4 regions of the Virgibacillus sediminis genome follow, and region 2 is predicted to be linked to each of the others. Evidence: riboswitches for the same ligand, from Rfam matches in the RefSeq annotation. Region 2 holds a riboswitch; each other region holds the start of a gene.
The links. Region 2 has a riboswitch for thiamine pyrophosphate ahead of ACFODW_RS03905 (lipoate--protein ligase family protein). Riboswitches for the same ligand answer to the same signal wherever they lie in the genome.
Positions count from the first base shown of each region.

Region 1 (7,290 bases), on a different contig from region 2:
AAGCCATAATAGATGATATGCCATCTGTTATGGCTTTTTGTTTATGCATTCAGCTTTCTTAGCTTATCGACCACTCCGTCGAAATACGGTTTTACGATGAAATCGGTCGCCCCGGCCTTTAGCGCCGCTAGCACCTGGGATTGTGCGCTCATCGCAGAACACATCACCACTTTTGCCTGGGGATCAATGATCCGGATGCTTCTTAAGGCTTCCAGGCCGTCCACATCAGGCATGGTGATATCAAGGAACGCTACATCCGGGCGGGCCTGCCTGTACTGGTCAATGGCTTCCTGGCCATTCGATGCTTCGATGATTTCATTATATTCGGTGTCCTGCAGGATCTCCCGCAGCCATTTCCTCATAAACTGGGAGTCGTCGGCAATTAAAACGGACTTCATGTCATCCCTACTTTCCTTTATATGATGTTATCTTTGATGAAATAGCATTTACCCTTATATCGGCAAAAGGGGACAACTATTGAAGCATTATTTTCTGCCTTTTCTGATTCGGGCGTCTAAGCTGAATAAGGTGGTTACTTCCTATATAAACTGCTATCATAATAGATACATTGTTTTAGGGAAGGGACGGACCTTGTTTGGCTAAATGGAAGAAATGGATCATTGAAAATAAAGCGGCTGTCTGGCTGCTGGTACTCGCTATCACTTTAATATGGGGCTATGCCTGGGTCACCATGAAGGCGGCTCTGGAATACATGGGGCCGTTCGCCTTTTCCTCCTTCCGGTTCGGGACAGGGGCAGTCACCCTGCTGCTTGTCGTCTGGATCATGAAGATCGGCCTGCCGCCAAAGGAATATTGGAAGCATCTCGTTATCGTCGGCATTCTACAAACAGCCATCGTCTTCCTGCTGGTCATGTACGGACTCACCTTCGTGGATGCCGGGAAGTCATCCGTTCTGCTGTACTCCATGCCCATGTTCAGCAGCCTGCTGGCGGTGAAATTCCTCGGGGAAAAGCTGACCCCGGCCAAATTGATCGGACTGACTATCGGCATGATCGGCCTGCTGACCATTATGGGCTGGGATATCTGGATCGGCCAGCCAGCGGAAGTCATTCTCGGTGAGGTGCTGATCGTCATCGGTGCCTTATCCTGGGCAGTTTCCAATACCTATTTCCGCCTCCATGTACAGGACCTGCCGAAGATCCAGTCTTCCGCATTCCAGATGCTGTTTGGCTCCATCGCGATTATCATTGCCAGCCTGTTCCTGGAATCGCAGCCGATCGTCTGGAATGCTGAACTTATCTATTATATTCTATTCACTGGCGTCCTCGCATCGGCCCTCTGCTTCACGGTCTGGTTCATCATCATGAGCCGGCTGGATATGGTCAGCGCCACCATCTCGACACTGTTGGTACCGATCTTCGGCCTGGCATTCAGCAGCGTCCTGCTGGGAGAAACCATGACCATCGGCGTGCTGACCGGCTCGGCAATGATCATTATCGGAATTATCATCGCCACCGTCAGATGGAAAAATCCCCGTGTCCAGTAAGGGCCCGGGGATTTCCTGTATCTTTTTAAAGAATAACGATTTGTTGACGATATAAGAAATGGAGCAAATTTGTATCGATTAAAATTCACACAGGGAGGCTTGCGTATGCGGGTACCACAGGTCCAGATCCAGACAACCCCGGCCAGGTTAGGGCTGAATATCACCAAGCCTCAGCAGACGATCCGCCAGCCTCAAGCCGACCAGTCGATCGAACAGCCCCGGGCCAATATGTCCATCCGCCAGCGCCCCGGTAAGCTGTCCATCGACCAGACAAAGGCCTGGAACAATCTTGGACTGGAAAGCATGCCGGTCCGGACCGAGAAATTCACGAGTAAGGCGAAACAGAATTGGCTGGAAGGGGTTGGACGGAGGGCCCAACAGGGAAAAGAACTAATGCAGATCGAAAATGAGGGAAATCCCCTAGCAGCCCAAGCCAAGCAGAATTCCGTGCTGGACTTTACCTTATATCAGCCAGGGAATATTCCTGCACACGCCTGGGTCGACATCTCCTATCAGCCGGGAGGAGCTGATATTTCGGTGGAGCCCCAAGCGCCGAGGATAAATACAGTCCCCCGCAAGGCTGAGACGTCCTACCAGCCGGGCGAAGTGAATGCCTATATGGAACAATATCCGGATATCCAGATTGATTGGAAAGTTTAAAGAGGTGGTTTTATATGAGAATAGCAACAAAATATTTTGGCACAGTAGAAGTGGCAGAAGAAGAACTGATTCAATTTGAAAGGGGCCTGCCGGGATTCGAAGGCTATCATTCCTTCGTTCTGATCCCGGTCGATGAACAAGGTGTATACCAAGCCCTGCAGTCTATGGAGGAAGCGGGCATCTCACTCATTGTGACGAATGCTTATATGTTCTATCCCGACTATGCATTTGACTTGGACGAAAAATCCCAAAACGACATCGAACTTAAACAGCCGGAAGATCTGGCTGTCTATAATGTGGTGACGTTAAAAGACCCGTTTGAAGCATCGACGATCAACCTGCAGGCACCAATCGTTATCAACAAGAAGGCGGGAAAGGCCAAGCAGCTCATCCTGAATGATAATACCTATCAGACCCGTCATCCACTCCTAAAGTCAAATAAAGGCGGTGACCTGCATGCTCGTCCTTAATCGAAAAGTCGGAGAATCCATCCGCATCGGCGATGACATCGAAATAAGTGTCACAGCCATCGAAGGCGGCCAGGTGAAAATCGGAATCAACGCCCCGAAGCACATCGAAATCCACCGCCAGGAAATCTACACAGCCATCAAGGAAGAAAACGCCGAAGCAGCAGCCTTCTCAGAAAATATCCTGGATCTCCTAAAAAATACAAAAAAAGATTAAACATCTCCCAAGGTCGGTCGATATAAGTAGTGTAAGCAAATACAATGTCGGCCGACGCTTGTTTTGCCAAACAAAATAGAATCCCACAAGGATGTGGGGTCACCTAATTCAGGGAGGAATTATTAAAATGAGAATCAATCATAACATTGCAGCTCTTAATACACATCGTCAGTTGGGGAATGCACAGAATGGGCAAATGAATTCAATGGAGAAATTGGCATCAGGACTTCGTATTAACAAAGCTGGAGACGATGCAGCAGGTCTGGCAATTTCCGAAAAAATGCGTGGACAGATTCGTGGTTTGGATATGGCTCAAAAAAATGCACAAGATGGCATATCTATGATTCAAACAGCTGAAGGTTCGTTAAATGAATCTCAAAGCATTCTTCAGCGTATGCGTGAACTTGCTGTTCAATCAGCTAACGATACAAATACTGAAAGTGACCGTGGAGAACTGCAAAAAGAAGTTAACCAACTAGCTGAGGAGTTAACTCGTATTGCGGATAATACAGAGTTTAACACTCAAAACCTACTTGATGGAAGTTTTGAGGGTACATTCCAAATTGGTGCCAATGCAAATCAAAATCTTTCTATTTCTATAGATGCTATGGGGTCTGAGGCTCTTAAGGTTGCTGGATTTGCTGCTGGAGAAGCGGTAGATTCCGGGAACGTTAGTATTGCAAACTTAACCGGCGAAGAAATCACTGTTCAGTACGCGGACCTTGGGACAGAAGCTGTATCTGAAACGACTGCGGTTTTTGATGAAGACTCTAATACAATCACTGTTACTCTTAAGCAGGATGCGGGAGCTGATGCTACAACTGCAGCTACAGCAACTACTGCTACACAAGGTGAAGTTGCTACAGCATTGGCAGCTACTGGAAAAGTAACAGCGACTCCAACAACAGCTGATACTGCTTTCACTGCAACAACAGCAGATGCAACCATCGCTGCTTCTACCGTTTATGATACTTCAAAAGGTATTGACATTTCATCTCAGGGTGCAGCTAACAGTGCAATTGAAACAATTCAGACTGCTATTGATTCTGTTTCAGCTGAACGTTCTAAACTTGGGGCAGTTCAGAACCGATTAGACCATACTATCAATAACTTAGGTACATCTTCTGAAAACCTAACTGCTGCGGAATCTCGTATCCGTGATGTAGATATGGCGAAAGAAATGATGAACCAAACAAAGAATTCTATTCTTGCTCAGGCATCACAAGCAATGCTGGCTCAAGCTAATCAACAACCACAAGGAGTATTACAACTTCTACAATAATATTAATAAAGGAAAAGACGCTAGCTTTGCTAGGGTCTTTTTCATTACAATCTAGATAGGAGTACCGGTATGGATGATCATAAACAGGTGGAAAAAAGGTTCCTTCAAGAACAATTTGAGTGGGTTAAAGCCCGAGATAAAATCTTAGAAAAGATAGAAATAAAGCTATATGAAATGAGAAGTATAGCTGAATATGCTCGCGATCAAGAGTTGTCTTCACAAGAATTTAATAGATTAAATGACCAAATAAACGAATTGCAAAATGACGTTCTTAATTTGCAACAGCAGTTAAACACTGCTGTTCATTAAAACAAGCGAAGAAAATACTATTCTATATAACCCCCCTTTACAAAATTCACATAATTGTATACCATAAAGACACATGAAAACTGCATAACCGACAAAAAGCACTAGGGGAGCTGTCTGGAATGGCGGCTGAGAGGATACATTCTGACCCTTGGAACCCGATCTGGATAATACCAGCGTGGGGAAGTGCAGTGGACCGTATGATTAATGAACATGATGAATATACATACGACAAACTGCATTCCCGCGGGAGTGCAGTTTTTTTGTGCAAAAAAATTTAGGAGGAATTTACATGAACAATAACAGTTGTGGACCAAGCAGGATCGCGGGGTGCCAATTCACCCTGTTTCCGATGAGTGAAAAGTTTGTCGACATCATTCTCGGAGCCATCGAAGAAGTGGATACGTCGAAGGTATGGAAGGATACCGATGATGTGAGCACCTGTGTCCGCGGGAGAATGGGGCATGTGTTTGATGTGACCAAGGCGATTTTCCTGCATGCAGCCAAAACAGGGGAGCATGTGGCAATGAGCGGCACTTTCTCGATCGGCTGTCCTGGTGATACCGAGGCCGATTCTTATATGGATGAGTCAGATCAGCTGCTGAATGAGGAAAAGTCCCAAGCGATTTCCCAACAGGCAGGATGCAAATTTTCCCTGTATCCAATGGGCAGAGAGGATTATATGGATGCCATCTATGAACAAATCGACCTTTCCAAACACCGTGGAGTCGAGGTGAGCCATGCCCATTATGCGACAAGGCTGGACGGCGATGTGAAGGATATTTTTGAGGCCATGCACCAGTCGTTTGACAGTGTGCAGGAGAAGGTCTCCCATGTGACGATGACGTTCACCATTTCAGCGAACAGTCCATCCAATCAATCATAAGAAGAAAGGAGTTAACAAGATGACCAATCAATGGAAATTGAAAGAAATTGTCCTGATGTCCATATTAGGTGTGGTGTTTGGTGTCATTTATCTCGTGTTTTTCCTTGTTGGACAGGGGATCCGAAATATTCTCGTGCCATTCGGCCTGGCGCCGTTCGGTTATGAGATCATTTTTGGCATCTGGTTCATTGTCTCGATCATGGCGGCCTATATCCTGCGTAAGCCAGGTGTCGCCTTTACTGCGGAATTGATTGCCGGGGTCGTGGAAGTATTGCTCGGTTCAGCGGCAGGGCCGGGCCTAATCCTTGCCGCCGCCATCCAAGGACTAGGTGCAGAAGCCGTATTCGCTGCGACAAAATGGAAGTATTACCGGCTAAGGATCCTCGTGTTGTCAGGGGTGTCTGCAGCCGTCTTCAGCTTCGTCTGGAACCTATTCTCGGCCGGTAATATTGCGCTTGCGCCGTGGCTGATCGTTTCTACCTTAATTGTGAGGATGATCAGTGGAGCATTGCTCGCCGGAGTTCTTGGAAAATGGCTCAGCGACCAGCTCGCCAAAACCGGTGTGTTGCGCGGCTATGCTTTAGGAAAGGAACTGAAAAGGAAGCGGAAATATGGAGCAGCTTAATGTCCAGCCGAAGCCGGTGATCGAGGTGCGTGACTATTCCTTTTCCTATGAGGAAATCGATGAACAGCCATTGTTCAACCGGCTCAGCTTTGCACTGAATGAGAATGAAGTAACCCTCCTGATGGGGGCGAGTGGTGCCGGGAAAAGCAGCCTGGCCCTCTGCCTGAACGGGTTGTATCCCGATGCGGTCGAAGGGACTGCAACGGGGGACATCTATTTCCATGGCAGGCATATTAGCGAGTTTGAAAAAGGAGAGCTGAATCAAGAGATCGGCATTGTGTTTCAGGATCCGGAGAGCCAGTTCTGCATGATTACGGTCGATGATGAGCTGGCATTCACGTTGGAAAACCGGAAATTTCCTGCCTCTGAAATCAAAGGGCGGATCAAGGAAGTGCTGAAGGCTGTCGGGATGGAAGGATTTGAGCAAAACAAAATCCATGAGCTGTCCGGCGGGCAGAAGCAGAAGATTGCGCTTGCCGCTGTCCTCTTGCTTGAGCCGGAAATGCTGATTCTTGATGAGCCAACTGCCAATCTCGATCCCGTCTCAAGTCTGGAATTTATTGAACTCGTGCAGGAAATCCAAGAGGAGAGAGGCATGTCTGTCCTGATCATCGAGCATCAGGCCGATGACTGGTTGGAACTGATCGACCGGGTGCTGGTGATTGGCCGGGATGGACAGCTGCTGGCTGATGATACGCCGGAGCGGCTGTTGACAGAACAAAAGCAGCTGCTTGAGCAGGAGGGTGTCTTCCTGCCAAGGGCATATTCCGATGCAAAGGACCTCCGGGATGTCCTGCCAATCGCCGCCCCATCGGAGGAATCAGTGCTGTCTGTTGACGGGCTTGCGTTTTCCCGGAAAAAACAGCAGGTACTTGAAGATGTGAGCATGGATATCCGTGGCGGGGAGTTTGTCGCGATCGTCGGTGAGAATGGTGCAGGGAAATCGACACTTCTGCAGCTGATGGCTGGACTGCTAACGCCAAGTAAGGGAAATGTCTTGCTTTCCGGACGAAAACTGGAAAAATGGGATGAAAATGAACTCCGGAAGCGGCTGGGGTTTGTGTTTCAGAATCCGGAACATCAGTTCATCACCGATACCGTGTACGAGGAGCTGACGTTCGGCATGAGGCTGAACGGCTATGCCGAAGAGGAAATGGAACAAGCGGCAGGGGAGCTGATGCGGCAGTTCCATTTGGAAAAGCAGCATGACAGCAATCCCTTCTCTTTAAGTGGCGGGCAGAAACGCCGGCTCAGTGTGGCGACGGTGCTCGATGAGACACCGGACATCCTGCTGTTCGATGAGCCGACATTCGGGCAGGACGCGGCCACTACGGCGGAGT
Region 1 is NZ_JBHRRZ010000035.1:36,362-43,651, reverse strand. It holds gene ACFODW_RS13570 (response regulator) at 42-398, opposite strand; gene ACFODW_RS13565 (DMT family transporter) at 596-1,507, shown strand; gene ACFODW_RS13560 (DUF6470 family protein) at 1,613-2,167, shown strand; gene fliW (flagellar assembly protein FliW) at 2,182-2,637, shown strand; gene csrA (carbon storage regulator CsrA) at 2,624-2,851, shown strand; gene ACFODW_RS13545 (flagellin N-terminal helical domain-containing protein) at 2,979-4,133, shown strand; gene ACFODW_RS13540 (hypothetical protein) at 4,203-4,442, shown strand; TPP riboswitch at 4,536-4,641, shown strand; gene ACFODW_RS13535 (YkoF family thiamine/hydroxymethylpyrimidine-binding protein) at 4,732-5,325, shown strand; gene ACFODW_RS13530 (ECF transporter S component) at 5,345-5,950, shown strand; gene ACFODW_RS13525 (ABC transporter ATP-binding protein) at 5,937-7,290, shown strand, end outside.
Region 1: linked by a shared signal. The riboswitch ahead of ACFODW_RS13535 (YkoF family thiamine/hydroxymethylpyrimidine-binding protein) and the one ahead of ACFODW_RS03905 (lipoate--protein ligase family protein) in region 2 are both predicted to bind thiamine pyrophosphate.

Region 2 (7,290 bases):
GGAAAAGGGAGAAGCGCAGCAGGTGATACAGCTGCCGTTGACGAAAACGGAGAGGAGGGGAGGACCACCTTCCGTTGTGAAAGGTGGAAAGCTGTATTTGGCGGGTTACCAGGAATCAGTTCCAAGTGTTTTCGTAGTGGATTTATCTGACGGTAATGTCTTGTATGAAGGTATAGTGGAGGCTGGCCAGAATAGAGGAAAATTGCACATCAATGAATTAATGGTGTATTAGAAAATGCGGCCGGATTTTCATTCGGCCACATTGTTATATAATTTATCCAGTTTCTCTTCCAAAAGACCCATATGAATAATTCGTGCTTCCCGCAGATATTCCTTGCCATCCCAGAAAACAAGCAAAACCGGTACAGTGAAAATGGAAAAGCGCCCTGCCAATTCCTCTGTCTGCTGCACATCTGCGTGCCCCAGCTCCATGGCAGGGTACTTATCCATCAACTTCTGGACTTGGGGTTTGAGACCATGGCATACGCTGCAATTAGGTCGGGATATATATAGGAGTGCCAGCTCATTTTCAGCAATCCATCGATCAACTTCTTCCAGGCTGCTAAGGTTGTGGAATTCTCTCAAGAACATTCACCTCCATTTATAGTTTGAAGCGATTATAGCAAAGTATTTGACCTAAGGGCATCTGAAGAGGTTTATCATCTCCAATTATAAGGAAAATGTCTATAAAACCTGAAGAATGGGGTGAAACAATGGGTGCAAAAGACAAGGAAAGGATTAAGGATAATAAAAGCAGAGCAAATGAAGAAGAACGAAGTGAATTGGATGGATTCAAAGAACAACAGCTGGTTGATGATATGCCGATGGAGGATTTGAAGATAGAGCAGAAACACGAAAAGGAAAAGCATAACTCTCAAGATGCTTCTCAAAGTGAACGCAAATATACCACAAATGATGGAAAAGACAATTAAAATCACTAAAACCTAGTAAACCCCCTGTACCCAAATTGGTGCAGGGGATTTTTTAGAGTGCAAGAAAGTTGCCTAACATACAGATATCATACCAATAGAGATCAAAACTTCCTACATAATTTTCGCCCGATTGTGTTATCGCTGCATTTTTTGTATAATAAATGCTCATGTGAAATCGAGGAGGAAGAGGAGAAAGATGGAGAGAGTGAAGTCAGGGCGGAACAGGAAATTTGAGTTTCCGCATGTATTTGTTATTCTATTCAGCCTAGTGGTTATAGTAGCTATTGCTACATATTTTATTCCTGCGGGAGAATATGAGCGGGAAATGAGTGAAACAGGAACGGAGACGGTAGTGGATGGTACCTATTCCACCATAGAGAAGACGCCGGTCGGTTTCTTTGATATTTTCCAGTCCATCCATGCTGGAATGGTCAACTCAGCGGAAATCATCTTCTTCATTTTTATCGTAGGAGGGGCATTTGGTATTTTAAACGCTACCCATGCGTTGACAGGGGCATTTGGTTCATTGTCCAAAAAGCTTGCAGGAAGGGAAATGCTGATTATACCCATTACTATGAGCGCCTTTGCACTTGGTGGGGCCACTTTCGGTATGGCTGAAGAATCGATTCCCTTTATCATGATCATGGTGCCGGTTGCCATAATGATAGGATTTGACTCGATGGTCGGTCTTGCCATGGTGCTTGTCGGTGTCTATGCTGGATTTATTGCTGCTTTTATGAATCCATTTACAGTGGGGGTCGCACAGGGGATATCCGGGCTGGCGACATTCTCAGGGATGGGTGTACGGGCTGTGTTTTTTGTCATTTTCCTTGCTGCAAGTATTGCTTATGTCATGATTTATGCAAGGAAGATCAAGAAAGATCCGTCCAAAAGTTTGGTATATGAGGAAGACAAGCAAAGAGAAACAGAGGTGAATTTAGAGGAACAGCCGGAAATGACCAAACGGCAGGGATTGATTGTCGGGGTGCTCATTCTAACCGTCATCGGGCTTGCCCTCGGGGTTACGCTCCAAGGATGGTATATGCAGGAGATTGCCGGTTTATTTTTATTGATGGGAATAATTGTTGGGTTCATTGCAAGGATGCGGGTAAATGAGATGGCCCAGTCTTTCCTTAAAGGCTGTGAAGAGCTGGTAGTAGGAGCGCTCGTTGTCGGATTCGCCTATGGCATTTTAGTTGTCCTCCAAGATACTAATACAATTGACACCTTGCTTTACAGTATATCATCCATGGTATCTGGTTTGCCTTCTAGTCTGGCTGCGCTCGGCATGCTGTTCACACAGAGTCTGCTGAATTTCGTTGTGCCATCCGGCAGCGGCCAGGCAGCGTTAAGTATGCCGATCATGGCTCCGCTAGGTGATTTATTAGGAGTTGAACGGCAGACAGCAGTATTGGCTTACCAGTTCGGTGATGGAATTTCAAATATACTCACGCCCACTGCCGGGGTTCTGATGGCTTCTTTGGCTGTCGCTAAGATCTCTTGGGTGAAATGGGTGAAGTGGGCCTGGCCGCTGCTCGTTATATGGTACATACTAGCTGCAATCTTTGTCACAGTTGCACATTTGTTTATTTGGTAGGAGGGAAGAGAAATGCTTGAAAATATTTATAATAGGCTAGAGGAAATATTCCCAGAAATCGTGGAACTCCGCAGGGATTTCCACATGTATCCAGAACTCTCCCATGAGGAAGAAAAAACACCCGAAAAAATAGCCGAATATTTGAAGGGTCTGGGCATAGATGTTCAGACAGGTGTAGGCGGGCGGGGAGTCATAGGTATCCTCAAAGGTGGTAAGCCTGGAAGGACCATCGCTCTGCGTGCCGATTTTGATGGACTTCCTATCGAGGAGGAGAACGATATAGATTATAAATCCCGAGTTCCAGGGGTCATGCACGCATGCGGCCATGATGTCCATACGGCTTCCCTGCTTAGTGTGGCGAAGGTGCTGAGTGAGGTACGGGAGGAAGTGCCGGGAACGGTAGTCTTCGTTCATCAGTTTGCTGAGGAAGCCACGCCAGGTGGTGCCCAAAGCATGATAGAAGACGGCTGCTTGGATGGAGTCGATGTTATCTATGGTGCACATGTTATGTCTACGGAAGTTTTCGGCACCTGTACAGTAAGGGAAGGTTACTTTTCTTCTGCTCAGGATGACTTTTACATTAAAATATATGGTAAAGGTGGCCATGGCTCCGAACCTCATAATACGGTGGATCCGTTGGTGACGGGAAGCCAGCTGGTCGTGAATCTGCAGCAGATTGTCAGCAGAAGAGTTAACCCTCAAAGTGCTGCAGCTGTGACCGTCGGTTCATTTCACAGCGGAAAAGCCACCAATGTCATCCCTGATACTGCTGTTATTAAAGGAACCGTACGTACATATGACCAGGAAGCAATGGAAATCATTGAACAATCTATGAGGCAGATTGTCAAAAGCACCTGTGAAGCAGCTGGTGCAGAAGTGGATTTTGACTATGTGAAGGACTGCCCATCCATATGGAACGATCCAGAAGAAACGGAAAAGGTCCGGAAGAATGCTGTGACTGTATTTGGGAAAGATGCAGTCCACACGGAGGAGCCAATGCATGGCAGTGAAGATTTTGCTTTTTATCAGCAGGTGGTGCCGGGAGTCTACTTTACGGTAGGCGGAGGAAACCCAGAGATTGATGCTGTTTACCCACATCATCACCCTAAGTTCAAAGTAGATGAGCGGGCGATGCTCCATATTGGCAAGATGTTCGCTCAACTGGTATTTTCTGACAACTAGGAGATGCTTCCGGTGCAAAAACACCAGCTGTCCCGATAGAGGGCGGCTGGTGTTTTTTTATGGAAACTTACTAGAATTGGAAATCAACTTCTGATTCTTCTTGTTGTTCCACGCCTTTCATGTATTTAATCCTGCGTTGGGCTGATGCATTGCTTACTTGTTCGTCGGCATGGTAAGAAGAGCGTACCAATGGCCCGGCTTCACAATGCTTGAATCCTTTCTCTAGAGCGATCTTCTTTAATTCTTCAAACTCATCTGGATGATAGTAGCGTTCTACTTTAAGATGTTTCTTGGTTGGCTGAAGGTATTGGCCAATGGTCATAATATCGACATTATGTGCCCGCAGATCGTCCATTGCTTCAATGATCTCTTCCTTGGTTTCTCCAAGGCCTACCATGATGCTTGATTTCGTCGGTGTATTCGGTGCTATTTCCTTAACCCGTTCAAGAAGCTGGAGCGACCGGTCGTACATAGCGATGGCTCTCACTTTCTTAGTAAGGCGGCGGACAGTCTCAATATTGTGATTGAAAATATCCGGCCCACTATCCATCAGCGTGTGAAGGCTCTCATAGTCGCCCTTCATATCAGAAGGAAGTATTTCAATGGTGGCTGCAGGATTTTGCTTGCGTATTTGCCGGACGGTTTCGGCAAATACCGCGGCGCCTCCATCTTTCAAATCATCCCTTGCCACTGCAGTCACCACAACATGCTTAAGTCCCATCACTTTGACAGAATCAGCGACCCGCTGTGGCTCTCCCCAGTCAAGTTCATTCGGAAGGCCTGTTTTAACCGCACAAAAACGGCAGCCTCGTGTGCAGGTATCCCCTAAAATCATAAAGGTCGCTGTTTTCCGCTCGCTCCAGCATTCATGGAGGTTGGGACACCGTGCTTCTTCACATACTGTGTTCAGTTTCTTGTCGCGCATCAGATGCTTGAGCTTTCTGTAAGATTCGTTGGTATTGATCTTTGTCTTCAGCCAATCGGGTTTACGTATGTACTCTGCTTGCTTCGCCATTATCGACACGCTCCTTCGATGTTTGATAATTCCATGTTTCCGATGAGTATTTTGTCTCCGCCAGCTGATATACTTCGTTCCATTGTGCATCCGACAGGGCCATCGGGTGCAGATTAATGTCGAGCCCATCTTCAAACCCTTTTTTGAATGCCTCCGTCATATCCTTATAGGACAGCTCTTTTCCTGTCAGTTGTGCAATATCCGCTGCTTTTTCAGCAAAGGATTCTCTTTTCCTCACGCGGTGTTTTTCGGATGAGAAACGGAATAGGTCAAATAGCATTTCGGTATCCATGCTTATTGGGATGGAACCATGCTGGAGCACTACGCCATTTTTCCTTGTCTGGGCATTTCCGGAGATTTTCCTTCCGTCTACAACCATCTCGTAGAACGCCGGTTTTTCGAAACAAATGGAGGTTCTCTCTCTTTCCCGCTTTCTTTCAGGAAGGGCATAGTCTGCATCAATTCCAATGTTTCTATAACCTGATAGGACACCCTTGGACAGGATATGATATGCTTCCTGAACAGAGGCGGGTATGGAAGGGTCCTGCTCATTGATCACCAGGCTGTAGGTGAGCTCATTGTCATGCAGGACAGCACTACCGCCTGTCAGCCTCCGGACTAACTCACAGTCGTGCCGCTTCAGAGCTTCCATGTTGATGGATTTCAGCTTTTGAAACCGCCCGATGGAGAGGGTTGGTTTTGACCAGCCATAGAATCGTAGAGTCGGAGGTATCATACCTTTGCTGTGCCAGTTCAACAACGATTCATCCAAAGCCATATTTGTCGCGGCATCATGGAAACCGCTGTCCAGAATAGCCCATTCTTTCTCCAAATTGTTACCTCCTGTTCCGTCACCAAACGGAGACAGCGGCTGAACCCGCAGCCTCAAAAAAAGAGACTGCACTCACGGAGAATGCAGTCTGACAATATATGAAGTGATATGCATATATATCAACTGCACTTTCCCACGCTAGCATTACCTAAATCGGGTGCAAGGGTCAGGGCGAATGCCCCTCTCAGCCGTACCTCTGGCTCCCCTAGTGCTTAAATTTTTTAATTATTCCATATCTATGCTACCTTATATTTCCTTAATTGTAAATCTTGGCGAAAGTCCGATAAAACGAATCATACTTTTACGTTAGTTTGTGTACTATCTTGAATTAGTTGCCTAATTGCTTCTGTATCCCCTTGATGGAGAAGGTCCACAATCTTGCTGCCGACAATCACACCATCTCCAGACTTGCTGAGTTCTATCGCCTGGTTGGCGTTGGATACGCCGAAGCCGGCAAGTACAGGGACATTGCTGTGACTTTTGAGCATTTCCAAGAATCCTTGCACCTTCTCGTTATGCGAGGTTCTCGCCCCTGTAGTTCCAATGACGGAAACAGCATAGAGGAATCCCTCTGATCTTCTGGCGAGCTCAGCGAGTCTTTCATCGGGACTTGTCATTGCTGCAAGTTGGATGAATGCAATATCATTCTCCTTTAAATAACCACTGACAATATACTGCTCTTCCAATGGGAGGTCGGGAATGATTACGCCGTCTACACCTGCTTGTTTGCAGGCCAATGCAAAGCGTTCTGGTCCATAGATAAGTATGGGATTGAAATAGGTCATCAGTATAACGGGTATGTTTCGCTCTTTACGGAAAGAAGCGAGTTCATCCAGCACCATGGAAAGGGATGTGCCCTTTTCAAGAGCGCGGATCCCAGCTTCCTGAATGGTCGGTCCGTCTGCCACTGGGTCGGAAAATGGTATGCCCAGCTCCACAGCAGAAGCTCCGCTTTCCTCAAGAAAGGAGATGCGTTCTTCCAAATTTTCCAGGCCGCCATCCCCAGCCATAATATAGGGTACAAATAGATTTTGCCCCGATTCCTTTCTTTGGTTCAATGTATTTTCCAATTTTGCTTTCCCCATTATTGTTCCTCCTCGATTTTCTCTTTTACTTGGTCTACATCTTTGTCTCCTCGACCGGACAGACAGATCACCAAGGATTCGCCTCTCTCCATCTGCTGTGCCAGTTTGACTGCATATGCTACAGCATGTGCACTTTCCAATGCTGGAATAATCCCCTCGGTTTTTGAGAGATATTGGAATGCCTCCAGTGCCTCTTCATCGGTAATGGAGGTGTAGGCCACCCTTTCTGTTTTATACAGATGGCTGTGTTCAGGCCCCACTCCAGGATAGTCAAGCCCAGCAGAGATGGAGAAGGCTTCTTCGATCTGTCCGTTGCTGTCCTGCAGCAGGTGGGTCATTGTACCATGCAGGATTCCTACTCTTCCTCCGGAGAGAGTGGCCGCATGCTGGTTCGTTTCCAGCCCTGCGCCACCTGCTTCCACTCCATAAAGCTTGACGTCGGTATCTTCGATGAATGGGTGAAACATCCCCATAGCATTACTTCCGCCGCCTACACATGCAACCACTGCATCTGGCAGTTTTCCTGTCTGATCCATGATCTGCCTTTTTGTCTCTTTTCCGATAACAGACTGCAAATCGCGTACAATTTGCGGGAATGGATGGGGACCTACAACCGAGCCTATGATGTAATGCGTGTCTTCTACGTG
Region 2 is NZ_JBHRRZ010000006.1:93,209-100,498, forward strand. It holds gene ACFODW_RS03875 (hypothetical protein) at 1-232, shown strand, start outside; gene ACFODW_RS03880 (thioredoxin family protein) at 250-591, opposite strand; gene ACFODW_RS03885 (hypothetical protein) at 714-932, shown strand; gene ACFODW_RS03890 (YfcC family protein) at 1,129-2,529, shown strand; gene ACFODW_RS03895 (M20 metallopeptidase family protein) at 2,542-3,711, shown strand; gene lipA (lipoyl synthase) at 3,782-4,726, opposite strand; gene ACFODW_RS03905 (lipoate--protein ligase family protein) at 4,698-5,558, opposite strand; TPP riboswitch at 5,672-5,775, opposite strand; gene trpA (tryptophan synthase subunit alpha) at 5,852-6,643, opposite strand; gene trpB (tryptophan synthase subunit beta) at 6,643-7,290, opposite strand, start outside.

Region 3 (7,290 bases), on a different contig from region 2:
CAAAACCCTGTACCGCTATATCCAATGTGCGGTCCTGATACTCCAATGCTGTTTTCGCATACATGCTTTCCCGTTCCCCAAGCCAATCTCTATTTTCCTGGACAAAGTCATGAAGCAGATAGCGCAGGGTGAAATAGACACCCTTTCCGGTTGCTTCCCTTCTGCCGAGAGAGCCGCCATTGAGAACACTTTTTCCCGTAAAGCTCTCCCTGTATTTCTGGCCTGGGTGAATGCTTTTGTATTCACCCATCATCCAATCCATTTCCCGTTCACTGGTACCTACATCGGGGGCCGGGATATCCTTTTCCGGTCCAAGGATTTCACTAAAGTACTGGACGTATTTCTTGGATATCGTATATAGCTCCTTCTCGCTGAAATCAGATGGGTTAATGACCACTCCTCCCTTTGCTCCCCCAAAAGGCACTTCATGCAACGCATTCTTCAGTGTCATCAGTGAGGCGAGATCTTCTACCTCGGATTCTTCCACTGATTGATGATAACGGATTCCTCCTTTATAGGGGCCGAGCATATTATTGTGCTGCACCCGAAAAGAGGGAATCCGCTCTACACGATTATCCTCCAGGCGAACTCTTAAATAGGATTTATGGACATGGTTGGGGGTGGAAATGATGGAAGCCAGAGAAGTAAAAGCCTTCTCCCTGGATTCCCCCTCAAGGTCCGGAAGAAATGTCGGATCCTCCCTCAATGCTGCCAACGACTCCTGAACAATCTCTTTTGAACTATCTGGCACAATTATCCCTCCTGTTCAAGTATTCATATATCTCTATACCCGACTGAAGAGAAATCAAAAGCTCTATTCGATCAGAAGCTGGCTTGTTATTAAATAAAGACTGCTGCAAGGGTTGCAATAAATAGGCCGGCCATCACAGGGAGAAAATTCTTCCGTACCAATTCCATAACAGATACACCACAAAAGCCGGCAATCGCGATGAGAGAAGACCATGCCACAATCGTACCGCCGCCGGTCCAAATCGCCCCAAGCTGTCCGAGCGCCGCCAATGTAGGAGCATCTATTGCCCCTGTCTCGAGGGAAGCAGCTAGTGCACCCGTAAGAGGGAGTCCGGAGAAGCCAGAACCGTCCAGCCCGGTTATTATACCAATCACCAGTATGCTCAAGGCCGCGAGCAAAGCACTCTGAGGAAGGTATTCCTGGGTCGCATTGACCAAGTCGAACAGTAGTGCAGGTGCATCTTCATCCACTCGCAGAATCGTACCGGAAAATTCGGAGCTTCCCAAAAAGAAAAATCCAGCAATCGGTATGACCGGCCCCATCGCCTTGAAAGCAAATACGAAGCCATCTGTAATATGATTTGTAATATAATCTAGTGCATGCTGTCTACCGAAGGCCAGTGTGGAAAGCAGCAGCAGAATGACGGCAACTCCACCGACAAAAGCCGCCCCATCTCCACCTATCAATCCTGTACTTCCTGAATGAAGCTTACTGTACATCATAAATATGACTACCGCAAGAAGCGATAATGGAACGAGGACTGCAAAAACCTTACTCCACGCAGAGAGATGCTTTGTCTGTGCCTTATTCCTCTCACTCTTCGTTGTTGACTGCAGCTTTTGGAACTCCTCCTCATTCCGAACGTCTTGGGGCGCACGGATTTCCTTGCGGTACAGCAAATAGGCAAAAAGGATAGCCGTCACACCAGCAAACAGCGACAGCAATAAAGCTTTATCAGCAATCAAACCGGCGTTCAGTCCAGTGGAAGAAGCAGACAGACTCGGGGCCACTTGAACAATATAGTCTGAAGAAAGGGCCATTCCTTGACCTGCAAGCGCAATAGCCACAGCAGCTGTCATTACGGGCAGTCCGGCTTTAACAGCTGCTGGAACCAACAAGGCACAGATCAGAGGAACAGCAGGTGTCGGCCAAAAAAACAGAGAAATAAGATACGTGACACCCACTAAAACAAAGAAGGACACATGACCATTGACCATCATTCTCTGAATCGGCTGGATCATTTTTCGATCGGCACCTAGGTCATGTAAAGAATTCAGCAATGCCAGCATGAAAGTAATAATGAGAAAAATACTGAATAGCTCCTGTGCGGCTACCAAATTGGCATTGAAAATTGCAGTGAAGCCATCAAGCAAACTGCCCTTGTATACCCAGGCGATGACAAACGTTCCCAATAATGTGGGAAATACTACCCCTTTACGGAAGATCATCACCACAATAATAGCGAGCGTAAATAAACCATATAACCAATGGGAGACTTCCAAGCCCATATAGACCACGCCTCTCCTCAAGAATTAGTTATACAGCCTATGCAGTAAGCTTCTAAAACGCTACTGCTATGTTTAGCAATTAACTCCAGGGGAATAAAAACAATAAATCTACTATGAAGGAGGATGCTGAATGAAACCATTTATAAAAGGATATACAAACGATGAACAGCTGAAAACTGATGTAAGTGTACTGAAAGATAAAGGGGTAAATAAAGATGATGTATATATCATTTCCCATGATGAAGATCGTACGGAACGTGTAGCCGGCGGGGCTGATGCCAACACAATTGGTACGGACGAAATGGGCTTCTCCGACGCTGTAGGTACCGTATTCAAGAGCCAGGGAGATGAATTGCGGACGAAACTAAAAGATATCGGCTTCTCCCAAGAAGAAGCGGAGCAATATGAAGAAGAGATGGACGAAGGGAAAATTTTCCTGATTGTTACCAACTATGAAAATATAAACAGTTATTTACTCTAAAGCAAAAAGAACACGAGCTGGCGAATCCCAGCTCGTGTTCTTTTTGCTTTTACTCCTTCATGGGCAGGAACAGCATCAATCAGCCTAGACCCTCAGCAAATTGCCCGCCTGTCTCCTCGGGTATTCGCCAATCCGTCTTAACGGATCCAACCGCCATGCATCCTCTAGTCCTCCAAGCCGGCACATTCATGGCAGTACAAATCCCCATCCTTCTGCTCTCCGTCAAAAAAACCATTTTCACAATAAATCTCTTTCCCACAGACAGTGCAGCTTCCCACTAATTCCCGCAAGATGGTTCACCCTCCTTCTACATATTTCTATTCTATTAAAAAAGCAACCTCCTGTGCCATAGAGGTTGCTTTTCTGTGAGCGAAACTGGCAAGCTATGAAGCTCTCAATAGAATTCTGGGCTGCTTATGGAATAAGAAGAATATGATCAGGGTGCTCAGGATAAAAGATGGCAGCATATAGGAACCATTATAGAGAAGGGAATATAACCATGCTGGCTGCCCCTCCACTGCGGAACCGAAAAATACGATTCCCGCAATATAATGTGCCAGAAAACGAAGTGCCGATCCGATAAAAGCCCCTGCCGTAATATAAGATAGATAGGTTTTGGTATGGCCTTCTTTCACTGCCTGCTGGATTCTGCGGGCAAATATACCCGCAAACCCAATCACCGTAAAGGCAACCAGGTAATCCAACAGCCCCTGTATAGGATGAAGAATATAAGCGGTCCCTGTTGCCACCTGAAGAATACCCCATAGGAAGCCGGATAAAAGACCGCCCTTCAGCCCCCAGCGGAAGGCCACAACAAACACGGGAATCATAGCAAAAGACACAGAGCCTCCCATCGCCCAAACCTTAAATGACAGGAAGGGCAGTATATCCAACAATAGTGCTAATGCAGTAAATACAGCTACTTCTATCAGAAATAATGTCTTGCCGGACTTCATATAATAACCTCCCCAGCAGTTTTTCTGCACACAAAAAAAGCAATGCCAAGGGGAAGACTTCCTGATGGGAACAGTTCCGCTCACATTGCTTTTTACCATCAAGAAAGCCACCATCCCTGCGCTAGTACTAACTAACAGGTTCAAAGGGTCTGAACATTTGTCCACTCTCAGCCACATGGCTCCCCCTGCAGGCTTTCCATTCACTTTTTTTGCTACTAGTATTGTATACTACCTGTCCTATCAATTCAACAAAAAGTCCAGCCGGCTGGAGAGCTGACGTTCAAGCAAGAAGATAGATTCATGGACAGCCCAGCTATTCCACACATTGATCCAATAGTCAGCTTATATAGGCCCCTGCCTCCCAGTCTCTTCTCATTTTTTCCAGTGGTCCCACCTGCGTTCGGGTCTCCACCTCACCGTTGGAAATATAGAATTTCTAGGCCATGTGAAATAATCACTTGAATTAAAGATGTTTTGCCTTGACATTCGTTATTTATAAACTTATACTTAGTAACATAAAGTAACTAACGCAAGATACTATAATTTGGAGGGATAATGAATGGCTAAAACAACTTGGAACGTAGATACCGCACATAGTGAAGTTGGCTTCACAGTAAAACATATGATGATTTCTAAAGTAAAGGGAACTTTCAACGATTTTTCTGCGGTAATTGAGGCAGACGTAGAAGACTTGACGGACTCAAATGTAGAGGTAACTATTGACGCAGCAAGTATTGATACAAGACAGGAAGGCCGTGATGACCACCTTCGCGGCGAGGATTTCTTCGATGTGGAGAAATACCCGAAGATTACCTTTGTTGCTACGGATATCAAAAAGAAATCAGGCAACAATTATGATGTAACTGGGGATCTTACTATTAAAGGTACAACCAAACCGGTCACTGTCGATGTAGTCTATGAAGGGCAAAGCAAGGATCCTATGAGCGGCAATATCGTGGCAGGTTTCAGCGCGGACACCACCATCAACCGGAAAGAATTCGGACTGACATGGAACGCACCTGTAGAAACAGGCGGTGTCCTCGTCGGTGAGGACATCAAAGTTCATGCAGAGATTGAAGCACATAAAGCGGAATAATACCAAGCATCAAGGAAGAGCATAATTGCCTGAATAGCTATGTACTTACCATGCTCAACACACGAGGTTAAGACGGCGTGACTCCGTCAACAAAGAAAAAGAGGCAGAATCATCTTTTCGATGAGACTGCCTCTTTTATTGCATTCCCTTCTCTCTGCATTGTTTGAAGTTAACTTCCTTGAGGTAAACTATCTATAAAAAGGAGGAATGGGATTTATGGGTTTAAATGTAGCACAAAAGCTGATCAAAGATCATTTAGTGTCTGGAGAAATGAAACCAGGCGAAGAGATCGGACTGAAAATTGACCAGACCCTCACCCAAGATGCAACCGGTACCATGGTCATGCTGGAGTTGGAAGCGATGGGTTTGGATTATGCCAAGACAGAGGTCTCTGCTCAATATGTCGACCATAACCTTATCCAGGTAGACAGTAAGAATCCGGATGACCATCTATTTCTTGAAAGCGCTGCAAAGCGGTTTGGCATCTACTACAGCAGACCTGGCAATGGTGTCAGCCACCCTGTCCATATGCAGCGACTGGCCGTTCCAGGCAAGACACTGCTGGGCTCCGACAGCCATACATGTGCAAACGGCTGTATGGGTATGCTCGCCATGGGAGCAGGCGGCATCGATGTGGCCATGGCCATTGCGGGAGAACCAATATACATTACCATGCCAAAAATATTTGGAGTGAAGCTGACAGGCGAACTGCCGGATTGGGTAAGTGCTAAAGATGTCATCCTTGAACTTCTGAGACGTTACGATGTTAAAGGCGGTGTCGGCAAAATCATCGAATTCTATGGACCTGGACTGGATAACCTCAGTGCCATGGATCGCCACGTCATAGCAAACATGGGAGCTGAACTAGGGGCAACTACTACCGTATTCCCTTCTGATCAAGAGGTGAAGAAATTCCTCCGCATCCAGCATAGGGAGGATGACTGGGTAGAAGTAGTTGCAGATAAAGATGCCACCTACGACATAGACGATGAAATCAACCTTTCTGAGCTGGAGCCATTGGTTGCCAAGCCGTCGAGTCCCGGAAATGTTGTTCCAGTAACAGAAGTAGCTGGAACACCTATCTATCAGTCTTATATAGGATCCTCGGCAAACCCGGGATTTCGGGATTTTGCTATGGCAGCGGAAATCGTCAAGAATAAAACCATTGCTCCAGGCCTGTCCTTTGATATTAATCCGACATCCAGGCAAATGCTGACCAACCTGGTGGATGACCTTCATATCGCCAGTCTGCTCAGTGCAGGTGCCAGACTGCACCAGGCAGGATGCAACGGCTGTATCGGTATGGGGCAGGCTCCAGCAACAGGAAGAAACAGTTTGCGGACAACACCTAGGAATTTCCCAGGCAGGTCAGGTACCCGCGAGGACAGTGTATATTTATGTGGCCCGGAAGTGGCGGCTGCTTCCGCATTAACTGGTGAAATCACCGACCCTCGCACCCTGGATATGGACTATCCGGATGTTTCTGAATCAGAAAATGTCAATGTTGATGATCGTCTATTGGACGCACCTCTCCCTGAAGAGAAAGCTAAACAGACCGATCTTGTCAAGGGTCCGAATATCGTTTCCATTCCAGAAATGGATGAATTGCCAGATACACTGGAACTTCCAGTACTGTTAAAAGTTGGCGATAATATTTCTACGGACGAAATCCTTGCCGGAGGTGCTCGTGTCCTTCCATACCGGAGCAACCTTCCGGGCATCAGCAAATTCACCTATGAGCAGGTAGATTCCACCTATGCAGAGCGCGCAGTCAATACGAAAGAATCCGGCGGGCATGCCATTGTCGGCGGTTTTAACTACGGCCAAGGTTCCAGCCGGGAGCATGCTGCATTGGCACCAAGATACCTTGGACTCCGTGCTGTCCTCGTGAAGGACTTTGCACGTATCCACTGGCAGAATTTAATCAATTTCGGCATTCTTCCACTGCTGTTCGATCATGAGGAGGACTATGAAAAATTGGAGCAAGGTGAAGTGATCACGTTTAAAGACTTAAGGAACCAGGTGAAGACTGGTTCTAGTCTAACCGCCACTTTGCAGGACAAAGGAGAGGAGATCCAAGTAAATCATAATCTGACAAATCGTCAGAAGGATATCATTCTCCATGGCGGTCTGATCAACTGGACAAAAGCAAGACATTAACCGACTTGTTGAAATAAAAAAAGCTGCCCGGGTATATCGTCCTGGGCAGCTTTTTTTATTTATTTAATCCTCTAGCTGAGCCGCCCGTGGAAAGCTCAGTATATTTTCGAACCAGCTATTTCCACCAAACATGATTTCTAGCTAGTTCGGCTTCTTGTCTTAATTAAACACTTTTGTCCCAACCTCTCCTATAGCTGTCATACACTTCTTTTCTTCATCAGCCAAAGGAAGTAAGGCGCACCTACAATAGCAACAAGAATGCCTGCAGGAATTTCATTCGGCGCAAGCACTGTACGGCTTAGCAGGTCAGCGATTACCAGCAATAGGCCTCCCACTAG
Region 3 is NZ_JBHRRZ010000005.1:48,605-55,894, reverse strand. It holds gene ACFODW_RS03350 (Glu/Leu/Phe/Val family dehydrogenase) at 1-751, opposite strand, end outside; gene ACFODW_RS03345 (hypothetical protein) at 841-2,259, opposite strand; gene ACFODW_RS03340 (general stress protein) at 2,390-2,740, shown strand; gene ACFODW_RS03335 (hypothetical protein) at 2,905-3,030, opposite strand; gene thiT (energy-coupled thiamine transporter ThiT) at 3,124-3,696, opposite strand; TPP riboswitch at 3,793-3,892, opposite strand; gene ACFODW_RS03325 (YceI family protein) at 4,256-4,792, shown strand; gene ACFODW_RS03320 (aconitate hydratase) at 5,009-6,952, shown strand; gene ACFODW_RS03315 (iron ABC transporter permease) at 7,150-7,290, opposite strand, start outside.
Region 3: linked by a shared signal. The riboswitch ahead of thiT (energy-coupled thiamine transporter ThiT) and the one ahead of ACFODW_RS03905 (lipoate--protein ligase family protein) in region 2 are both predicted to bind thiamine pyrophosphate.

Region 4 (7,290 bases), on a different contig from region 2:
CCTTGACCGAGCCTGCAACAGGCAGGGAATGATCCCCTTTCACATACAATTGGCCTGGGAGAGGCGTGTCATATAAATCGGTAAGTGCATCCTGGATGCCGGGTATCGCAGTCAGCGGCGATTCGATGATGCCACCTGCCGGCTCAGTTTCTGGGAAGGCCTTTTTGATAAATGAGGCAAACCTCTCCCACAGGCGTTCGGCTTCATAAATGTCGTCCTTGGTGACAGAAGCCTCAAGTTTACTGACCCCTTCCAGCTGCTGATTCAGCCAGAGGACCGGTTCCTTTCTTTGAATCTTTGCTAATTCCGGAAATCTTTGCTCATATTTCTCCATTACTTCTCTGGATATCATGTCGGACTCCTCCTACTCTTCTGAGATTCATAACGAAAGCAACTCTAAGTCCTGTTCGTTAAAAGTGGAAATACGACTTCTGCATATAATATGTGAATAATAGAGCTTCATATGATACCAGCCGCATTTTTCCGGTTCTGGTTGATTAGTTCCAATTGTAACATGGTCCCAGCGGGAGTGTCGCATGTCAGGGCAAACCAGGAGAAGGTGCAGGTTCATCAGGAAATCCGGTAGAATCGAGTCGTGTTGGCATATAGCTGCCTATAGACGGACGAGACCGCCCGCCCTTTCAGCGCAGCAATTCTATCTACAGATTGGTGAATCATCTTTGGATGGGTCACTTGATGCAGAAACGGCCCCTCGAACGGCCAGGGACCGTCCGTTTCCACCATCATTTGATCCAATGGATAATCCCGTGCCAGCTTTTGAATCTTTGGTTTATATAAAACATCAGGTGTAACGGAAATATAATAACCATTCTGCTTCATTCGCTCGACGGTTTTGTCATCTCCCTTGAACCAGTGGAAATGGGCATCCTGGATGGAATGCTTCTCCAACAGGCCGCAGACAAGTGGAGCGTCTTCATAAACAGCATGCAGAGCCAATGGGGCATCCAGCTCACTGGCGAGCTGGATGAACGCTTCCAACAGTTCAATATATGGTTCGAGGGGCAGTGACGGGTCATCCTTAATCAGATAATAAGGAAGACCCACCTCCCCCACCGCGGACATCTCTTCACTGTTCTGTCTGATAAACTGAAGCAAGTCGGCCAGCTCTTCTTCTGGTGGCAATGGCTGTTCGGGATGATAGCCAAATGCCGTCAGAACCTGTGGATACTCTTTAGATAAAGCTAGATTCACACGAGAGGAGGCAAGGCCACTGGAGACCGATATCAACCGATCGATTCCATCATCTTCAGCTTCCTGAAGAATAGCGGCACGGTCTTCCTCCCGGTATGCATCCAGATGAATATGGGCATCGATGATTTTCTTTCGCATGTGGTCCCTCAGCTTTTTACAGACTCAACAGCAATTGGCCAGTTCTCCATTCTATAGGCCATTTCCCAGAAGGAGTATTCATATTGGCTGCTGATCATAAAATGTTCTTTCATCCTGGCACGGTCCTGCTTGGTTACCTCTTCGGCAATCGCATCCAACCGATCGATTTGCTCCATCACTGATTCTTTGAACCAATCGCTCCCGTAAGCATCCATCCACTTCTGATAGACAGGTTCTTCCGGTTTGGAGCCCTTTAAGCGTTCACCAATTTCATAGTAGAGCCAGTAGCACGGCAGAATCGCTGCAATGATATCGCCGAGATGGCCGTTATAGCTTGCCCTGTGCAGATGTGATGTATATGCATAGGCAGTGGGCGCCGGAATGAAATTCTCCTGTTCCTGATCCGTTATCTTAAGCATCTTATAAAAAGTTTCATGCAGACCCATCTCCGCTTCATAGGACCCCTGTGCATGGGATGCCATCCTGCTTGTCGTATAAAAGTCCTGCGCTTTCGCTGCCCCGATTGACTGTGCTTTGGCAAAATGGGACAAATAATAGGCATCCTGCATGACATAATAGCGGAAGCACTCAAGTGGAAGTGTTCCTTCTCCTAATTCTTTGATGAACGGGTGGCTGAAGCTCGCTTCCCAAATAGGGTTTGCCTCTTTTCTTAATTCCTCTGAAAATCTCATCATAAACCTCCTTCAATTTTCCATTGCATAGAAAAACCTCCCTCCCTGAAGACAGGAAGTGGAGGCTGAATATACTGGTTTATGAATAGACGTATCCCATGCCCCACTTCCCTACGCTGGTATAAGCCAGATCAGGTTCAAAGGGTCTTAAAGTACACTTTAATCTCAACCTTGTAACAAGGTTCCCCCAGTGGAAGTTTCACTTATTCGAATGGTATTACCTTCAATATATCATTGAATTGGTAATTGTCAAATACTTGCGGGCAACAGTGGCTAGGAGTTGAGGGTTAGCTGTGGGCAGCCCAGTTAGCAGATAAACCGGACCAACTAAATGAGTGGGTATAAACCACTCCGGAAATACACTTCGGTTTCCGAAGCGGCTATTCCCACTAAACTAGATTTCTAGCTCATTCAGCTTTTTCTTTTGATTAAACACTTTTGTCCTAGCACACAATCATTTTATTCACCGTTTTTCATCAATCGCATTGAATTCAACACAACCGCCAGTGTGGCCCCCACATCGGCGAGAATCGCAATCCACAATGTCAGCCAGCCAGGAACCACCAGCAGAAGTGCAACCACCTTAATACCAAGCGCAAAAATGATATTCTGCTTGATGATCGTTAATGCCTGTCTGCTGAGGGAAACGGTATATGGCAATTTCTCCAGATCATCCGCCATCAAGGCAATGTCCGCCGTCTCAAGTGCCGTATCCGTACCGGCTCCCCCCATGGCAATACCAACTGTCGCAGCAGCCAGCGCAGGAGCGTCGTTCACTCCATCTCCTACCATTGCCGTGTTGCCATATGATTGCCGTATTTCTTTGACAGCTGACAGCTTATCCTGCGGCAGCAATTCTGCCTTCGTATCGGTCATGCCAAGCTGCTCTCCTATCGCGTTGCCGGCAGCTTGATTATCTCCGGTCAGCATTACTGTCTTCCTGATACCTAACGCATGGAGCTTCTCGATGATCGTGCGGCTGGTATGTCTCACCTTATCGGCCACCGCAATGATGCCTGTTATTTCCTCCCTCGTTCCAATAAGCATCACGGTCTTCCCCTCGGCCTGCAAGCTGCCGATTTGTTCTGCATGGGCTTCCACTGGCGCATGAATCTCTTCAAATAAGGAAGGACTGCCAATAAAATAATCGATTCCTTCTATGGTTGCCGAAGCACCTTTTCCGGTGATGGACTGGAAAGCCTCTGCCGTATAATCCACCACGTTTTCCTCCTCCGCCCTGCGGATAATGGAGGAAGCAAGCGGGTGGCGCGAATAAGTTTCCAGTGCTTTTGCCATACCCAAGATCTCCTGTGGTGATTTTTCCCCTAATGGCAAGATATCGGTCACTTCCGGTTTCCCTTCCGTCAATGTCCCTGTTTTATCAAAAGCGATGGCCTGGATGCGACCGGTTTCCTCTAAGTGGATACCACCTTTAATCAGTACTCCATTTCTGGCAGCATTGCCGATCGCGGTTACAATCGCGACAGGGGTGGAGATGACGAGTGCACAAGGGCAGCCGACAACCAGCACTGCCAGGCCGCTGTATACCCATTCAGACCAAGACCCGCCTAAGAAAAGCGGCGGCACTACAGCAACAAGGGCAGCCAAGACAATGATGGCGGGTGTATAGTATTTAGCGAATCGATCTACAAACTGTTGCGACGGAGCTCTTTCTGCCTGTGCCTCTTCCACCAGGTGGATGATTTTGGCAATGGTTGTGTCTTCACTCCGTTTTGTAACCCGGACTTCCAGTGATCCCTCTTCATTGAGCGTACCCGCAAACACCTCGTCCCCGGGGTTCTTGTATACCGGAATCGATTCTCCGGTAATGGCTGCTTGGTTAATGGAAGTGGCACCCTTCACCACTTCCCCGTCCATGGCGAGCTTATCTCCAGGCTTGATCAGCATGATATCGCCGATCTGAACATCCTCGACATCTACTTCCATCAGTTGGCCGTCTCTTCTGAGAGTTGCCCTGTTTGGAGCGATATCCATCAGGGACCGGATCGACTGCCGGGCCTTATCCATGGAGTAATCCTCCAATGCCTCACTCAAAGCAAACAGAAAGACGACAATGGCCGCTTCCGCCCATTCGCCAATGATCGCGGCACCTATGATGGCGATCGTCATCAGTGTCCGCATATCGAACTCCAGTCGGGATAGGTTTTTCAGTCCTGTTCTGAACAAGTCCAGCCCGCCGACCAGTATGGCTGTAATGAATAATCCTATTCCCAGTGGATGCTCATCCCCAGCCTGAACGACAGCAAGGATTCCTCCAATGGTAAACAGCAGGGAGATCAGCGGCAGCAGATTCTCCCTTTTCTTCCAAAAAGGATCCTTCGGCTGTTGGCGCTCCCTTTCCGGATATACCTTGATTCCATCGAAAGCACCAGCCTCTTCCAGTTGCCGGACACTTGCCTCTCCTTCCACCGTCACTTTGGAAGCGCCGAAATTGAGCTGGACATCTTCCACTGTCTGGATGTCCCGAATATTCTTTTCAAATTTTGCCGCACAGTTCGTACAGGACAATCCTTCCAATCGGTACGTCTGTTTAGCTGTTTCCATGTGGACCGCCTTCCTTCGCATGTGTCATCGATATCTCTACAAGCTGACGGACATGGTGGTCATCAAGGGAATAGAACACCATTTTCCCTACCTTCCGCGACTTGGCAATGCCTCTCTCCCGAAGCGAACGCAGATGATGGGAAGCAGTTGCTGTAGAACAGTCCAGGATATTGGCTATATCACATACACATAGTTCGTCTTCCAATGTGAGGGCATAAGTGATTTTCAGCCTGGTTGGATCCCCAAGCGCTTTAAAGATCTGTTCCACACCATTCACTTCCGCTATCCGCGGTTTGACTTGCTTAACCTTCTCCTCATCCGAAAGAAACGTGTCGCAAGAGGAAGCTTCCGGTTTATTTACAAGTTTCCGATTCATTCTTATCACCTTATTCAAATGTTCATTTGATTATAATCTATGACAGTTATCGGAAAATGTCAAACATTTTCCGCATTTTCTTAAGAGGATAGGTTGGTTTTGAGATCGATTTCTTTATGGATGCACGGCTGCCATATACAGAAGCGGCGAGATGGGAGAAGTTTGAGGATGATTTAGTAAAAGTATCAACAAGTTATGAAAATGCTGCACTTGGTTGGTTTGTACCTTTTTATGTGGAAGAAAACCCCATAGAAGATCTGAAACAAAACGCAGAAAAGTATGGCGGCGAAATATATACCATTTCTGAAGGCGTAGGTATTGTGGAGATTTCCAAGGAATTAATGGAAGGTGAAAATATGCAAGAACATGGCTTTGAATTGAGCCCCTCTACTGAAGGTGCCATGATTTCCGTTGTACAAGATAAAATTGACAATGAAGAGCCTGTGGCATTCACTGCTTGGAGACCACATTCCATCTTCGCGCGTAACGATTTGAAGTTTTTAGAAGGCCAAGAAGAGTATTTCAATCCAGATAATGTATATGTATTGTCCTATAAAGACATTGAAGAAGAATACCGGGAAGCATATGAGATTCTATCCAATTGGAGCATTTCCATCGATGAGCTGAACAGATGATAAATGAAAATGAAGAAAACGGTACATCCTTTGAAGAATTAGCTGCCGAATGGATAGCAAACAATCGTGATCAAGGAGATCAAATGATTGGAGAATAACCCCAAGTTATAGTCAGAAAAGATAAAGCAGGTCAGCTTCATGTTGACCTGCTTATTTTTCCAAACTTCCTTTTATCTATTGCCTATTCTAATTATAAATCTTTTGATAAACGAACCATATCTCTTTTAACTGTATACCGTTCTCAACAATCTCATTGAAGGGATCAGCCAATAACAATAATTTCATTGGTACTCTATCGTCTTTATTAAGTTTCCTGATATTCATATTAACCTCTTTCGTAAACCTCTGATTTCGATGTTTATATTCCTTCAATATTGCAATGCTGACAGTCCACCATCTTGATCACGCACCCTGTCCCCTTGATTAAGCTGATTGATTTGTTCTATTATTGCAGGCAGCTCACTCATCGATTTGATGGTAAAATGTGCACCATTTTGTAAAAAGGTTTGTCTTGTTTTAGTGATTGCTTTCTCTTGATCTTCTTCAGACAGCGCATTGAATTCATCTGCGCTTAACCCCATTTCTGAGCTGCCAATAATAACGCCTACTGACCAAACCCCTGCATTGTTCGCTTCTTCTATATCAGGGATTGTATCGCCTACTTTTATGACATTCTTGGCTGCTGTTAATTTTAATGCCTCCATGTTTCGATAAATCATATACGGATACGGCCTTCCGAGAGAATTGGTTCCATCAGGTGTTATATAAAAATCTGGACTATAGCCTTTTTCCTTTGCTTCCGGAACCACAACATCCATCATCTTTTGGGTATACCCTGATGTCGAACCAATTTTCAGCCCTTGTTCTCTTAAGCTGTTTACCGTTTCAACTACCTCTGGCTTAGGATCTGTATATGTTGATAACGAAGCCATCAGAGCAGATTTAAATTTACCATATAAATGCTCTACATCTTGCTCACTGGACAATCTTTCATACTTCTCTTCCCATAATCCAGAAATCCTAGGCATATTCAGTATCGCCCGAATATGATCAATCTTGAGCAGTCCCATGGGGGCTCTCGCCTCTTCCATTGTCACTTTTATACCCGCCTCTTTAAAAACATTAATAAATGCATTAACCGGTGCAAAACATCCAAAATCAACCGTTGTTCCTGCCCAGTCAAAAATCACGCCTTCTACTTTGTTCATTTTGTCATCACCCCTACGTATTTTTCAATGATATTACATAATTCTTCCATATCTTCCTGATAAATTTCACCGATATTCCCGATACGAAATGTATCCTCGTCTGTTAGTTTTCCTGGATAGAGGACGTAGCCTCTTCCCTTCACAAACGTATAAAATTCTTCAAAATCAAATTGTTCATTTGGAAAAAGAAATGCGGTAATGAAAGGTGATTGTTTTTCCTCGGATAAATAGGGCTGAAAACCTAACTTTTTCAGTCTCTCTCTTAATATCTGATTGTTATTTTGGTAGCGTGTAAATCTGGCTGAGATCCCGCCTTCTTCGACTAATTCATCAAGAGCTTTAGAAAACGCAGCTACTACATGTGTCGGAGAAGTAAAGCGCCATTTTCCATCCCTGTCCATTTCCTTCCATTGTTCAAATAAATCCAAAGACAAACTGCGCGAATTCCCTTCGCATTCTAAAAG
Region 4 is NZ_JBHRRZ010000002.1:89,795-97,084, reverse strand. It holds gene ACFODW_RS01485 (D-serine ammonia-lyase) at 1-352, opposite strand, end outside; gene ACFODW_RS01480 (TatD family hydrolase) at 571-1,350, opposite strand; gene tenA (thiaminase II) at 1,359-2,042, opposite strand; TPP riboswitch at 2,134-2,241, opposite strand; gene ACFODW_RS01470 (heavy metal translocating P-type ATPase) at 2,502-4,607, opposite strand; gene ACFODW_RS01465 (ArsR/SmtB family transcription factor) at 4,594-4,983, opposite strand; gene ACFODW_RS01460 (glycine betaine ABC transporter substrate-binding protein) at 5,100-5,618, shown strand; gene phnX (phosphonoacetaldehyde hydrolase) at 5,987-6,826, opposite strand; gene phnW (2-aminoethylphosphonate--pyruvate transaminase) at 6,823-7,290, opposite strand, start outside.
Region 4: linked by a shared signal. The riboswitch ahead of tenA (thiaminase II) and the one ahead of ACFODW_RS03905 (lipoate--protein ligase family protein) in region 2 are both predicted to bind thiamine pyrophosphate.